One region of the Streptomyces sp. NPDC048111 genome, then DNA from elsewhere that is predicted to be linked to it. Evidence: riboswitches for the same ligand, from Rfam matches in the RefSeq annotation. Region 1 holds a riboswitch; the other holds the start of a gene.
What was found. Region 1 has a riboswitch for cobalamin ahead of ACGF3I_RS17675 (HoxN/HupN/NixA family nickel/cobalt transporter). Riboswitches for the same ligand answer to the same signal wherever they lie in the genome.
Positions count from the first base shown of each region.

Region 2: linked by a shared signal. The riboswitch ahead of ACGF3I_RS28245 (cobalamin biosynthesis protein) and the one ahead of ACGF3I_RS17675 (HoxN/HupN/NixA family nickel/cobalt transporter) in region 1 are both predicted to bind cobalamin.

Region 1 covers NZ_JBIDBD010000009.1:89,499-96,871, forward strand. Annotated here, with positions in the region: gene ACGF3I_RS17655 (Gfo/Idh/MocA family protein) at 1-371, shown strand, start outside; gene ACGF3I_RS17660 (ArsC/Spx/MgsR family protein) at 486-845, opposite strand; gene ACGF3I_RS17665 (hypothetical protein) at 964-1,245, shown strand; gene ACGF3I_RS17670 (ArsR/SmtB family transcription factor) at 1,406-1,792, opposite strand; cobalamin riboswitch at 1,975-2,173, shown strand; gene ACGF3I_RS17675 (HoxN/HupN/NixA family nickel/cobalt transporter) at 2,202-3,311, shown strand; gene ACGF3I_RS17680 (ABC transporter ATP-binding protein) at 3,362-5,305, opposite strand; gene glnA (type I glutamate--ammonia ligase) at 5,487-6,896, opposite strand; gene ACGF3I_RS17690 (RDD family protein) at 7,106-7,373, shown strand, end outside.
Region 2 covers NZ_JBIDBD010000025.1:25,915-33,287, reverse strand. Annotated here, with positions in the region: gene ACGF3I_RS28255 (anion permease) at 1-935, shown strand, start outside; gene ACGF3I_RS28250 (hypothetical protein) at 967-1,191, shown strand; cobalamin riboswitch at 1,302-1,443, shown strand; gene ACGF3I_RS28245 (cobalamin biosynthesis protein) at 1,538-2,494, shown strand; gene ACGF3I_RS28240 (cobyric acid synthase) at 2,476-3,981, shown strand; gene ACGF3I_RS28235 (putative cobaltochelatase) at 4,034-6,118, shown strand; gene cobO (cob(I)yrinic acid a,c-diamide adenosyltransferase) at 6,118-6,726, shown strand; gene ACGF3I_RS28225 (cobyrinate a,c-diamide synthase) at 6,720-7,373, shown strand, end outside.

The DNA.
Region 1 (7,373 bases):
TCGGCCCGCACGCGCTGGCCGTCCTGACCGGCGTGCTCGGCGAGGTCACCGGCCTGACGGCCGCGGCGGGCCCGGGCGACACCGCCCACCTGGTCCTGCGGCACGCCTCGGGCGCGTCGAGCACGGCCGACCTGAGTTTCACCGCGCCGCCGGCCGCCGCGGGCGTCGAGGTGTCGCTCCTGGGCGAGGCGGGCCACGAGGTCATGCCGGGCTGGGGCGGTGCGCTCGACGCGTTCGCGAGCGCCATCGACGCCCTGCTCGAAGCGGCCCGCACGGGGGTGCCGCACCCGTGCGACGCCCGGTTCGGCGCCCGGGTGACCGAGCTTCTGGCGGACGCGGAGGCGCAGTTGGGGCGGGGCCGGGGCCGCTGAGGGGCGGGGCCGGCGGGGGCCGGTGCGGGCGGCCGGTACCGGGCGGCCCGGGCAGGACCGCACCCCGCCGCCCCGGGCCGCACCCCCAGCCGAGCCCCCCAGCCCCGCCCCGCCTCAGCGGGACAGTGCGTCGCGGACGGCCTCTTCGCTGCGGGCCACCAGCGCCGTGCCGTCGTCCGCCGTGATGATCGGGCGCTGGATCAGCTTGGGGTGCTCGGCGAGCGCGGAGATCCAGCGCTCGCGGGCGTCCGCGTCCCGCGGCCAGTCCTTGACCCCGAGCTCCTTGGCGTCGGCCTCCTGTGTACGCGTGATGTCCCACGGTTCGAGGCCGAGCCGGTCGAGCACGGCGCGGATCTCGTCGGGCGAGGGCACGTCCTCCAGATAGCGGCGCACCGTGTACCGGGCGCCCTCCGCGTCCAGCAGGTCCACCGCGCTGCGGCACTTCGAGCAGGCCGGGTTGATCCAGATCTCCATGGCCGCCAGGGTACCCGGGCCCGCTCCCCAAAGCCGGTCTGGCCAGGGGCGATTGTCAGTGCCCCCCAGTAAAATCGAAGCAGTAAGTGAGGGTTCCCGACTGCCCAGGAGGATGCCCATGACCGCTGCCGTACTCACCTCGCACGCCCCGAAACAGCTGTCCCTCCAGCCCCTGCGAAAGGTGCCGCTGCCCGCCGGGCGTCCGCGCGCGTGGTACGAGTCCCACAACCGGCGTCTGAAGGCCATGCGCCTGGCCATCGCCCTGCTCGACACGGGCGTCTACCGGCCCGAGCAGGCGCCGGACCGGGCGATACGCGCGGTGGCCGCGCTGATCGGCGTCCACCCGCCCTCGGAAGCGACGTGCCGCATGGTGCGTGCGCTCATCTACGACGGCCGCTGAGCCGGGCGGGGCGCGGCTTCGCGTCCGTCGCCGGGTGAGGAGGAGTGCCGAGCGGCGGTCCGGCCCCGGCCGGGCCGTCGCGTCCGCGGTACGCCCCTGACCAACTCTTCCCGGGGTTACCTCAACTGACGTTGCCGACAAACCACTTGGGGCAGTTGCCCTATTCGTCCAGCGCGTCCCATGTGTCCGACCCGCCCTGCTCGCCGTACTCGTCGAGCAGCCGCGCCGTCGCTCCGTCGACGATGCGGTAGCGCACCACCCGGCCCTCCTTCTCGCCGGCCACCGTCCCGGCCGCCCGCAGCAGCCGCAGCGCCTGCGAGACGGCGGGGTCGCGCATGCCGGTGGCCACCGCCAGGTCGGAGACGGCGAGCGGGCCCGCCCGGTGCAGGGCGAGCAGCAGGGCGAGCCGGTTGGCGTCGGCGAGCAGGGCGAACCGGTCGGCCCAGGCCCGCACCCGGTCCGGGGCGCCGATGGCCGCGATGGCTTCGCAGACCCGGTGGCCGTCGATGGTGCGGTGGCCTGCGCGGTCGGCGGGGACGAGATGCATGCGGCCATCCTTCCAGGGCCCGCCCCCGGTTCCCGGCCGGGTGCGGTCCGTGCCCGCTTCCTCCCGCGGTTCCCGCCCGCTTCCTCCCGCCGTTCCCCGTGCCCGCGCGAGGGCGGGAGGCGGTGATGTGTGATCTTCGATACCTGCACAGCTGTGCAGCTGTGCGGGCAACTCCCCTGCGTCTAGGGTGGGCTGGCCGTGGTGTTCGGGAAGACCGGTGCGAAACCGGAGCGGCCCTCGCCACTGTGATCGGGTTTCCCGGGGTTCCGGGGAGCGGTCGTCCCCCAGCGCGCCACTGGCCAGGATCCACCTGACCGGGAAGGCCGGGACGACGGCACCCACCCGTCAGCCAGGAGACCGGCCGCGGCATCTCACGAAGTGATCCACGAGGTGCTGGAGCGTGACCCGCATGACCCTGCCCGTTCGCACGTCCCCCGACCCGGGCACCCTCGCCGTGCCCTCCTTCCGCTGGCGACGCGAGGACACCCTCCGCACCGCCGTCCTCCTCGCGGTGATAGCCGCCCTCCACGTCGTCGCCTTCGGCGTCCTGTTCCTGCTCGTCGCCCCCGCGCACTACGCGGTGGGCACCAAGACGTACGGCATCGGACTCGGCATCACCGCGTACACCCTCGGTATGCGGCACGCCTTCGACGCCGACCACATAGCGGCCATCGACAACACCACCCGCAAGCTGATGGCCGACGGCAAGCGGCCGGTCTCCGTCGGCTTCTGGTTCGCGCTCGGCCACTCCAGCGTGGTCGTCGTCATGGCCGGCCTCGTCGCCGGGGGCGCCCAGCTCGCGGGCACCCTGATGGACGAGGACTCCCGCGCCCACCAGGTGCTCGGCATCGTCGGAACCACCGCGTCCGGCTCCTTCCTCTACCTCATCGCCGCGCTCAACCTGGTCGCCCTGTTCGGCATCCTGAAGGTGTTCCGTGCGATGCGCTCGGGAGCGTACGACGAGAAGGAGCTCGAAGCGCACCTGGACTCACGAGGGTTCATGAACCGCGTCCTCGGCCGCTTCACCAAGTCCATCTCGCGGCCCGGCCAGATGTTCCCGCTCGGCTTCCTCTTCGGTCTCGGCTTCGACACCGCGACCGAGGTCACCCTGATGGTGATGGCCGGCACGGGCGCCGCCGCCGGACTGCCCTGGTACGCGATCCTGTGCCTGCCGCTGCTGTTCGCGGCGGGGATGAGCCTGTTCGACACGCTCGACGGCACGTTCATGAACTTCGCCTACCAGTGGGCGTTCTCCAACCCGGTCCGCAAGGTTTACTACAACCTCACCATCACCGGCCTGTCGATCGCGGTGGCCTTCTTCATCGGCACCATCGAACTCGTCGGCGTGATGCACGAGAAGTTCGACCTCACCGACCCGGTGAGCGGCTGGATCGCGGCCCTTGACCTGGACAACGTCGGCTTCGTGATCGTCGGTCTTTTCGTGGTGGTGTGGGCGGCGGCGCTGGCGTACTGGCGGCTGGGGAACGTCGAGCAGAAGTGGGCGGCGGGACGGGTGTGAGCGCGGGGTGCCCCGGGGCGGGGCGGGGCTGAGCACCGGGTGCCCCGGGCTCAGCCGGTGCCGTTCGTGCCGCCCGTGCCGCCCGCGCCGCCCGCGCCGCTCGTGCTGCCCGTGCCGTTCGCCCCGTTCGTGCCCCGGTCGTTCTGCAGCAGCCACAGCTCCCTGAACAGGCCCTCCCGCGCGACGAGTTGGGGGAAGGTGCCCTCCTGGACGACCCGGCCGTGGTCGAGCACCACGATGCGGTCCGCGACGGCGACGTTGGCCAGGCGGTGGGTCACCAGGACCACCGCACGGTCGCGGGCGACGGCCCGCAGGCCGGTGAAGATGCGGTGCTCGGCGCGGGCGTCCAGGGCGCTCGTCGGCTCGTCCATCACGAGCAGACCGGCGGGCCGGTGGAAGGCGCGGGCGATGGCGATCCGCTGCCACTGCCCGCCGGACAGCTCCACGCCCCCGAACCACTCCCGCGCGAGCAGCGTGTCGAGTCCGCTGCGGAGCCCGTCGACGACCTCCGCGGCGCCGGAGGCGACGGCCGCCCGGGTCACCGCCGCGTCGCCGCCGTGCGGCTGGCCGAGCGTGATGTTGTCACGGGCGGACATCGGCCAGTGCGCGAAGTCCTGCGGCACCACGGCCGTCCGGCGCCACAGGGCGAGCGGATCGCACTCCTCCAGCGCGACGCCGTCCCAGGTCACGGCGCCCTCGCTCGGCAGGTAGAGCCCGGTGAGCAGCTTGCTGAGGGTGGTCTTGCCCGACCCGTTCTCCCCCACGAGCGCGAGCACCTCGCCCCTGCGCACCTGGAGCGTGACCTTCTCCAGGGCGGGCCGCTCGCTGCCGGGATAGCGGTACGTGAGCGACTCGGCCCGCACCACCTCGGGCGGGGGCGGGGCGAGGGTGCCGCGCGCCATCCGGTGGCCGCCGGCCTCCTCGATGAACTCCGCCCAGTCGTCCAGGTAGAGGCCGGTGCGGAACAGCCGGGTGCCGTAGCCGACGGCGCCGTGCAGCGAGGAGGACACGGTACGCAGCGCGAACACCGCGGTGCCGGCCGAGGCCACCGACATCCGTCCCGAGCCGAGCAGCCAGGCCAGCGCCGCCCACACCACGCCCGCGGCGAGCCCGCCCGCCAGCGCGCCGAGCACCGAGTAGCGGGCGCCCTGGTGAGCGGCCCGGTCGGTCGCGGCGTCCACCCGGCGTCCGATGGCCCGGTAGCGTTCGAGCAGGAAGTCGGCCATCGTGCCGGCCCGCAGCTGGTCGGCGGTGTCCTTGTCGATCACGAACCAGCGCAGCAGGCTCAGGGTGCGCCGCTCGGCGCTCATCGCCCGCGACGCCTCGTAGTGCACCCGCGCGGCCCGTACGCCGGCGATGCCCTGGGGGAGCGCGGCGAGCAGCAGCAGCGGCAGCAGGGCCGGGTGCAGTACGGTCACCACGCCGGCCGCCGCGACGAGCGAGGCCAGGCACGCCATCAGGTCCTGCGAGTCGGTCAGGAGCTGCTGGGCCACCTCGGCGCCCCGGTCGGCGGCCTCGCGCTTGTCGTTGAACCCCGGCTCGTCGTACGCCGACAGCTCGGCCCGTACGGCGGCGGCCAGCATCTGCATCTCGGCCTCGCGGGAGATCCGGGGCGAGAGCCGGCCGGAGATGTTCGCCACCACGATCCCGAGCAGCGCCCGCAGCCCGGCCGCTCCGGCCAGTACCGCGATCGAGGGCAGTGCGTCGCGCAGCCGGTGCGCGATGTCGCCGCTCGCGATCAGGGCGGTGATGGTACGGGTCGTGGCGAGCAGCCCGAAGGCCTCGAAGAACCCCGAGAACGCCTGGCAGCACAGCAGCAGGACCACCGCCCTGCGGTCCACCCGCCAGCCGAGCGCCAGCGCCCGCCGCATGAGCTGCGGCAGCCTGCGCGCCATGGTCCGGGTGGTGACCGGCCGCCGCCGCGAATCCTCCAACGAGCTCGACCGGTACCGCAGTTGCTCCCCGGCCCCGCGCTCCCCGACAACCTCCGCCATGCCGCCCCCAGCCCTAGGAATCCCCCCACCTTCCCGCAGATGCCGTCCGGCGGGGGCGGGGTGGGCGGGGGTCCACCCGGTGGGAGGGAGCACGCCGGGGAGCGAACCGGAACGCGGCGAGCCCCGCCGCCCGGGGAGGGGCGGCGGGGCTCGGTGGCGCGGGGCCGTGCGGCCGGGGGGCCTAGAGGTCGAAGTACAGCTCGAACTCGTGGGGGTGCGGGCGGAGCTGGATCGGGGCGATCTCGTGGGTGCGCTTGTAGTCGATCCACGTCTCGATCAGGTCGGAGGTGAAGACACCGCCGGCCTGGAGGTACTCGTTGTCGGCCTCCAGGGCGTCGAGGACCGCCGGCAGCGAGGTCGGGACCTGCTGGACGTTGGCGTGCTCCTCGGGGGCCAGCTCGTAGAGGTCCTTGTCGATCGGCTCGGCCGGCTCGATCTTGTTCTTGATGCCGTCGAGGCCCGCGAGCAGCAGCGCGGAGAAGGCCAGGTACGGGTTGGAGGACGGGTCCGGGGCGCGGAACTCGACGCGCTTGGCCTTCGGGTTGGAGCCCGTGATCGGGATGCGCATCGCGGCGGAGCGGTTGCGCTGCGAGTACACCATGTTGACCGGGGCCTCGAAGCCGGGCACCAGGCGGTGGTAGGAGTTCACCGTCGGGTTGGTGAAGGCGAGCAGCGACGGGGCGTGCTTGAGGATGCCGCCGATGTAGTAGCGCGCCATGTCCGAGAGGCCCGCGTAGCCCTGCTCGTCGTAGAACAGCGGGTCGCCGCCGGCCCACAGGGACTGGTGGACGTGCATGCCCGAGCCGTTGTCGCCGAAGATCGGCTTCGGCATGAAGGTGGCGGTCTTGCCGTTGCGCCAGGCGACGTTCTTCACGATGTACTTGAAGAGCATCAGGTCGTCGGCCGCGGCGAGCAGCGTGTTGAACTTGTAGTTGATCTCCGCCTGGCCGGCCGTGCCGACCTCGTGGTGCTGGCGCTCGACCTGGAGGCCGGAGTTCTCCAGCTCCAGGGAGATCTCGGCACGCAGATCGGCGAAGTGGTCGACCGGCGGGGCCGGGAAGTAGCCGCCCTTGTAGCGGACCTTGTAACCGCGGTTGTTCTCCTCCGCACCGGTGTTCCAGGCGCCGGCCTCGGAGTCGATGTGGTAGAAGCCCTGGTTCGCGGACGTCTCGAAACGTACCGAGTCGAAGACGTAGAACTCGGCCTCGGGACCGAAGAACGCGGTGTCCGCGATGCCGGTGGAGGCGAGGTAGGCCTCGGCCTTCTTGGCGATGTTGCGCGGGTCGCGGCTGTACTGCTCGCCCGTGATCGGGTCGTGGATGAAGAAGTTGATGTTCAGCGTCTTGTCACGGCGGAAGGGGTCGAGGCGGGCCGTGGACAGGTCCGGACGCAGGGCCATGTCGGACTCGTGGATGGCCTGGAAGCCGCGGATCGACGAACCGTCGAAGGCCAGCTCCTCGTCCGCGTCGAACGCCTTCGCGGGAATCGTGAAGTGCTGCATCACGCCCGGCAGGTCGCAGAACCGGACGTCGACGAACTTCACGTCGTTGTCCGCGATGAACTTCTTCGCGTCGTCGCCGTTCTGGAACATCCAACTCCTCCTACTCCCACCCGGGAGGGGCGGGGTTGCAGCTCGGTCGTGCGGCCAGTGCGGGGGCACACGCTGGACCCGACCATAGGCAGACGGGATTTCTCAAGCGTGACCCGTTTGTTTCGCCCAAGTTAACCGGCCAGGTGGCGACGGCGCCAAGGCCGACCCGGGCGGAAGTGATCGAAAACGGGCGCAGTACCGTGGGATCCGTGGACAACAGGCAAGCAATGGGATCGTGGCTCTCGGGGCCCCGCGCGGCCGCCGAGGAGATGGGCGTCGACTTCGGCTACCGGGGCCAGCGGCTCGGTCTGCCGAAGGACGGGCCCGGCTCCGTGGCCCCCCTCGGCCGGCGCTTCGGCGCCATCTTCATCGACTGGGGCCTGTGCGCCCTGATCGCCTACCAGCTCATCGCCCACGGCGACCCGCGGGCCGCCAACAACTGGGCGCTCCTGGTGTTCTTCGTACTCGGCGTGCTGA
Region 2 (7,373 bases), on a different contig from region 1:
CGCACGCGCTGTTCGGCGGCCTCATCGGCGCCGCGGTCATGTCGGCCGGCTGGTCGTCCGTCAACGGCTCGACCGTCGTCACCAAGGTGCTGCTCCCCGCGGTCGCCGCCCCCGTCGTCGCGGGCATCGCCGCGATGCTGGCCACCCGGCTCACCTACCGGATCAACCGCAACACCGACGAGAAGGCCACCGCCAAGGGATACCGGGCCGGCCAGATCGCCTCGGCCGGACTCGTCTCGCTCGCCCACGGCACCAACGACGCCCAGAAGACGATGGGCATCATCACCCTCGCCCTGGTCACCGCGGGCGTGCTGCACCCGGGCGCGAACCCCCCGCTGTGGGTCATCGTCTCGGCCGGTCTGGCCATCGCGATGGGCACCTACCTCGGCGGCTGGCGCATCATCCGCACCCTGGGCAAGGGCCTGACCGAGCTGCGCCCGCCGCAGGGCTTCGCCGCCCAGACCGGCGCCGCCACCGTCATCCTCGCCTCCTCGCACATCGGCTTCTCGCTCTCCACCACCCAGGTCTGCTCGGGCTCCGTCATGGGCGCGGGCCTCGGCCGCAAGGGCGGGGTGGTCCGCTGGTCCACGGCGAGCCGGATGGCCGTCGCCTGGATCCTGACGCTGCCGGCCGCCGGACTGGTCGGCGCGGGCGCGGAGTTCCTCACCCAGCAGGGCACCTGGGGCATCGCCGCCGTCGCGGTCCTGCTGATCGCGGGCTCGGGCACCATCTGGAAGCTGTCGCGCCGCGAGCCGGTCGACGCGCACAACGTCACCGCCGACGAGGCCCCCGCGGCCGAGCCCGCCGGTGTCATCACCACCGCGATCGCCGCGGTCACCCCGCCGCCCACCGGCCTGGCCGTCGCGTCGACCGAGCTGCGGGCCACCATCCAGGCCCCGGCCCCCGTCGACCCGCCCACCCCGGCCGCGGTCTGACCCCGGAACTCCGCTCACCCAAGGAATCCTCATGCACATCGACTGGGCAGCTCTCGGCTCCGTCTTCGGCGTCAGCCTCGCGGTGACCGTCGGCCTCGTGGGCCTGTTCACCCTCGGCATCGTCGGCCTCACCAAGCGGGAGGCCGCGGCGTCCGGCACCGCGGGCAACGCCGCCGTGGCCCGCGCCGGGGCGTACACCTGCTTCGCGCTCTGCGCGGCGGCCGTGGCGTACGGGATCCATCTGATCGTCGCCTGACACGCGCACCGCACCGCGCACCACCGCAACCGCCCTTGGGCCCCGGCCCGAGGGCGGTTCGCCGTGACGCCGCACACTCTCTCGCGCCGCAGGTCAACAGCAAGTTGACGGGTGTTCTCACAGCGTGGTGGACTGCACCGGCCAGCTACGGCGGCAGAAGAGGAAGCCGGTGCGAATCCGGCGCGGTCCCGCCACTGTCACCGGGGAGTCGTCCCCGCGAGCCAGGAACTCTCACCGCCGGTCACGTCGAACCAGGGCGCGGACACCCTGAGTGAGGACACACCGCCATGCGCTCCTGCCCGTCAAGACCTTCCGGCCCCCTCCGCGACGCCCGGGCGCGCTGACGATGCGGGCCGATCGCGTCTTCGTCCACGGCGTCACCGCCGGACTCCTCGGCGACCTCCTGTTCGGCGATCCGCGCCGCGGCCATCCCGTCGCCGCCTTCGGCCGGGCCGCCGGCGCCGTCGAGCGCCTCCTGTGGCGCGACCACCGCGGCTGGGGCGCCCTGCACACCCTGGTGTGCGCGGGCGGCGCCACGGGCGCCGCCGCCCTCGCCCGTCGTGCCGTGCGCGGCAGGCCGCTCGCCGCCGCCGCGCTGACCGCCGCCGCCACCTGGACGGTGGTCGGCGGCACCTCGCTGGGCCGCGAGGCACGCGCCATCGGCGGCGCGCTGGCCGCCGGCGACGTCGAGGTGGCCCGCGAGCGCCTGCCGCACCTGTGCGGCCGCGACCCGCAGTCCCTCGACGCCGACGGCGTCGCGCGCGCGGTCGTCGAATCCGTCGCCGAGAACACCTCGGACGCGGTCGTCGGCGCCCTGGTGTGGGGCGCGCTCGCGGGCGTGCCGGGCCTGGTGGGCTTCCGCGCGGTCAACACCCTGGACGCGATGGTCGGGCACAAATCGCCCCGCCACCGCCGGTACGGCTGGGCCTCGGCCCGCCTGGACGACGTGGCGGGCTGGCCGGGCGCCCGCCTCACCGCCGTCCTGGCGGCGCTGGCCGGCCCGGACACCCGGGGCGCGCTACGCGCCTGGCGCTCCGACGCCGGCCGGCATCCGAGCCCCAACGCGGGCCCGGTGGAAGCCTCGTTCGCCGGGGCCCTCGGCGTGCGCCTGGGCGGCACGCTCTCCTACGCGGGGCGCGTCGAGCACCGGCCGGTCCTGAACGCACCGGGGCGGGCGGTCGGCGTCGCGGACATCGAACGGGCGGTGCGGCTCTCGCGCACGGTGGGCTGGCTGACGCTGGCCACCGCCGTCGCGGCGCGGGCCGCTGTGAGGAAGGGACGTACATGGGTGGCGGGCTGCTGATCGCCGGCACGACCTCGGACGCGGGCAAGAGCGTCGTCACGGCCGGGATCTGCCGCTGGCTGGTGCGCCAGGGCGTCAAGGTCGCGCCCTTCAAGGGGCAGAACATGTCGCTCAACTCGTTCGTGACGCGCGAGGGCGCGGAGATCGGCCGGGCCCAGGCGATGCAGGCGCAGGCGTCCCGGGTGGAGCCGACCGCGCTGATGAACCCGGTGCTGCTCAAGCCCGGCAGCGACCGCTCCAGCCAGGTCGTCCTGATGGGCAGACCGGTGGGCGAGCTGAGCGCCCGCGGCTACCACGGCGGACGCCAGCAGGCGCTGCTCGGCACCGTCCTCGACTGCCTGGCCGAACTGCGGGACACCTATGACGCGGTGATCTGCGAGGGGGCGGGCAGCCCGGCCGAGATCAACCTGCGGCGCACCGACATCGTCAACATGGGCATCGCCCGGGCCGCGCGGCTGCCCGTGGTGGTGGTCGGCGACATCGACCGCGGCGGCGTGTTCGCCTCGTTCTTCGGGACCACGGCCCTGCTGAGCCCCGAGGACCAGGCGCTGGTCGCGGGGTACGTCGTCAACAAGTTCCGCGGCGACGTGACGCTCCTCGAACCCGGCATCGAGATGCTGCGCGGTCTCACCGGACGGCACACCTACGGGATCCTCCCCTACGCCCACGGGCTCGGGATCGACGAGGAGGACGGCCTTCGCGTGTCGATGCGCGGAGCGGTGCGCGAGTCGGTGGTGGCGCCGCCGGTCGGCGAGGACGTGCTGCGCGTCGCGGTGTGCGCGGTTCCGCTGATGTCCAACTTCACCGACGTGGACGCGCTGGCGGCCGAACCCGGTGTGGTCGTGCGGTTCGTGGACCGGCCCGAGGAGCTCACCGACGCCGATCTCGTGGTGGTGCCGGGCACCCGCGGCACCGTGCGCGCCCTGGAGTGGCTGCGCGAGCGGGGCCTGGCCGCGGAGATCGCCCGCCGGGCCGCCGCGGGCCGCCCGGTGCTCGGCATCTGCGGCGGCTTCCAGCTGCTCGGCGAGCACATCGAGGACGAGGTCGAGTCGAAGGCGGGCTCGGTGCCCGGGCTCGGACTGCTGCCCCTGCGGGTGCGGTTCGCGGCCGGCAAGACCCTGGCGCGGCCCGTCGGGGAGGCACTCGGCGAGCGGGTCGAGGGCTACGAGATCCACCACGGGGTGGCCCAGGTCCTGGGCGGCGAAGCCTTCTTGGACGGCTGCCGGGTGGGCCCGGTGTGGGGCACGCACTGGCACGGCTCCCTGGAGAGCGACGGATTCCGGCGCCGGTTCCTGGAGCGGGTCGCGCGGGACGCGGGCCGGCGTTTCGTGCCCGCGCCCGACACCTCGTTCGGCGCGCTGCGCGAGGAGCAGCTCGACCGGCTCGGCGACCTGATCGAGGAACACGCCGACACCGGCGCCCTGTTGCGGCTGATCGAGCAGGGCCCGCCCGCCGGGCTGCCCTTCATCCCGCCGGGGGCGCCGTGACCGTCCGGCGTACCCCGCGGCGTACAGCACTACTCGAAGGAGAGATCGGCACATGAGCACCCGGTATCCGTTCACCGCCGTCGTCGGCATGGACGACCTGCGGCTCGCGCTGCTCCTGAACGCCGTCAGCCCGGCCGTGGGCGGTGTTCTGGTCCGGGGCGAGAAGGGCACCGCCAAGAGCACCGCCGTGCGGGCGCTAGCGGACCTGCTGCCCGAGGTGGCCGTCGTGCCGGGCTGCCGGTTCAGCTGCGACCCCGCCGCACCCGACCAGAACTGCCCGGACGGGCCGCACGGGAGCGGCCCGGGCGCGGCCCGCGCGGCCCGGATGGTCGAACTGCCGGTGGGCGCGTCCGAGGACCGCCTGGTGGGCGCCCTGGACATCGAGCGGGCGCTGGGCGAGGGCGTGAAGTCCTTCGAGCCGGGCCTGCTCGCGGACGCGCACCGCGGCATCCTGTACGTCGACGAGGTCAACCTGCTGCACGACCACCTCATCGACCTGCTGCTCGACGCCGCCGCCATGGGCTCGTCCTACGTCGAGCGCGAGGGCGTCTCGGTACGGCACGCCGCGCGGTTCCTGCTCGTCGGCACGATGAACCCCGAAGAGGGCGAGCTGCGCCCGCAGTTGCTCGACCGGTTCGGCCTGACCGTCGAGGTTTCGGCCTCGCGCGAGCCCGGGCAGCGGGTCGAGGTGGTGCGCCGCCGGCTCGCGTACGACGACGACCCGGCCGCCTTCGCCGCGCGCTGGGCCGACGAGGAGAGCGCGCTGCGCGAACGCATCGCGGCGGCACGGGAGTTGCTGCCCTCGGTCATGCTCGGCGACGCGGCGCTGCTCCAGATCGCGGCCACCTGCGCCGCGTTCGAGGTCGACGGGATGCGGGCCGACATCGTGATGGCCCGCACCGCCGCCGCCCTCGCCGCGTGGGCCGGGCGCACCGAGGTCAGCAGCGAGGACGTCCGGCAGGCGGCGCTGCTCGCGCTGCCGCACCGCCGCAGGCGCAACCCGTTCGACGCGCCGGGCCTCGACGAGGACAAGCTCGACGAGACCCTGGAGCAGTTCCGGGGCGAGGACGAGGGTGCGGACGGGGACGACGATCCGGACCCGGGCCCCGAGGGCCCGGACGGCGGTGGCGGAGGCGGCGTCCCGCCGCAGGGCGACGCCCCCGAAAGTCCCGCCGAATCCCCCGAGTCCCCCGAGTCCCCCGCCGACTCGGGACCCCCCGACTCGGGCCCCGCCGGCCCCCCGGACACCTCCGAGGCGCCGCGGCCCCCCGCGTCCCCCGCCCCGGCCGGGGCCGGCGAGCGGGGCGCGGTGCAGGCCGCCGAGCCCTTCCGCACGAAGATGCTGAGCGTGCCGGGTCTCGGCGAGGGCGCGGCGGGCCGGCGCTCGCGGGCCCGCACCGACCACGGCCGCACCACCGGTTCGCGCCGGCCCCAAGGGGCGCTCACCAAGCTGCACTTGGCGGCGACGGTGCAGGCGGCGGCCCCGCACCAGCGGGCGCGCGGGCGGTCGGGCCCCGGGCTGGTCGTACGCCGTGACGACCTGCGCCAGGCCACCCGCGAGGGCCGCGAGGGCAACCTCGTGCTCTTCGTGGTGGACGCGTCCGGGTCGATGGCGGCCCGGCAGCGGATGAGCGCGGTCAAGGGCGCGGTGCTCTCACTGCTCCTGGACGCCTACCAGCGCCGCGACAAGGTCGGTCTGATCACGTTCCGCGGCAAGGACGCCGACCTCGCGCTGCCGCCCACCTCCTCGGTGGACGCGGCGGCGGCCCGGCTCGCGTCACTGCCGACCGGCGGGCGCACCCCGCTGGCGGCGGGCCTCCTGAAGGCCCATGACGTGCTGCGCGTGGAGCGGCTGCGCGACCCCTCGCGCCGGCCGCTGCTGGTGGTCGTCACCGACGGACGGGCCACGGGCGGCCCCGAGCCGGTCGCGCTCGCCGGACGGGCGGCCCGGCTGCACGCCGGCGACGGCACCGCGTCGGTGGTCGTGGACTGCGAGTCGGGGATGGTGCGGCTCGGCCTTGCCGGGGAGCTGGCACGTGAACTGGGCGGCAGCGCCGTCACCTTGGACGCACTGCGGGCGGACTCTATCGCCACACTCGTCAAGGACGCAACGGGAACTTCGAGGAGGGCCGCTTAATGCCGCAGGGACAGGTCAGTGTCGTACCCGAGGACGGTCTGACGACGCGTCAGCGCCGCAACAGGCATCTGGTGATGGTGCACACGGGCATCGGCAAGGGGAAGTCGACGGCCGCGTTCGGGATGGCGCTGCGCGCCTGGAACCAGGGCTGGCCGGTCGGGGTGTTCCAGTTCGTGAAGTCGGCGAAGTGGAAGGTCGGCGAGGAGAACGCGCTGAAGGTGCTCGGTGCCTCCGGCGAGGGCGGCGTCGTCGACTGGCACAAGATGGGCGAGGGCTGGTCGTGGATCCAGCGCGAGACCGCCGAGGGCGAACCGACCCACGAGGAGAAGGCCCGCGAGGGCTGGGAGCAGGTCAAGCGCGACCTGGCGGCCGAGACGTACAGGTTCTACGTGCTCGACGAGTTCGCCTATCTGCTGCACTGGGGCTGGGTCGACGTGGACGAGGTCGTCTCGGTGTTGCGCGAGCGCCCCGGCACCCAGCACGTCGTCATCACCGGCCGCAACGCCCCCGGGCCGCTGGTGGAGTTCGCGGATCTGGTCACCGACATGTCCAAGGTCAAGCACCCGATGGACGCCGGTCAGAAGGGCCAGCGGGGCATCGAGTGGTAGCACGTCTCGTCATCGCGGCCCCGGCGTCGGGCAGCGGCAAGACCACCGTGGCGACCGGCCTGATGGCGGCCTTCGCCCGCTCGGGGCTCGCCGTGTCCCCGCACAAGGTGGGCCCCGACTACATCGACCCCGGCTACCACGCGCTCGCGACCGGGCGGCCCGGCCGCAACCTGGACGCGTACATGTGCGGTCCCGAGCTGATGGCCCCGCTGTTCGCGCACGGCGCGCACGGCTGCGACCTGGCCGTGGTCGAGGGCGTGATGGGCCTGTACGACGGGGCGAGCGGGCTGGGCGAGCTCGCCTCCACCGCCCAGGTGGCCAAGCTGCTGCGCGCCCCGGTGGTGCTCGTGGTGGACGCCTCCTCGCAGTCGCGGTCGGTGGCGGCCCTGGTGCACGGGTTCGCCTCGTGGGACCCCGGGGTGCGCATCGGCGGAGTGATCCTCAACAAGGTCGGCTCCGACCGGCACGAGGCCCTGCTGCGCGAGGCGATGGAGGACGTGGGCGTGCCGGTGCTGGGCGCCCTGCGCCGGGCCCCCCAGGTCGACACCCCGTCCCGTCACCTGGGCCTGGTGCCGGTCGCCGAGCGGCGGGCCGACGCGCTGGACGCGGTGGCGGCGATGGGGGAACAGGTGCGGGCCGGCTGCGAC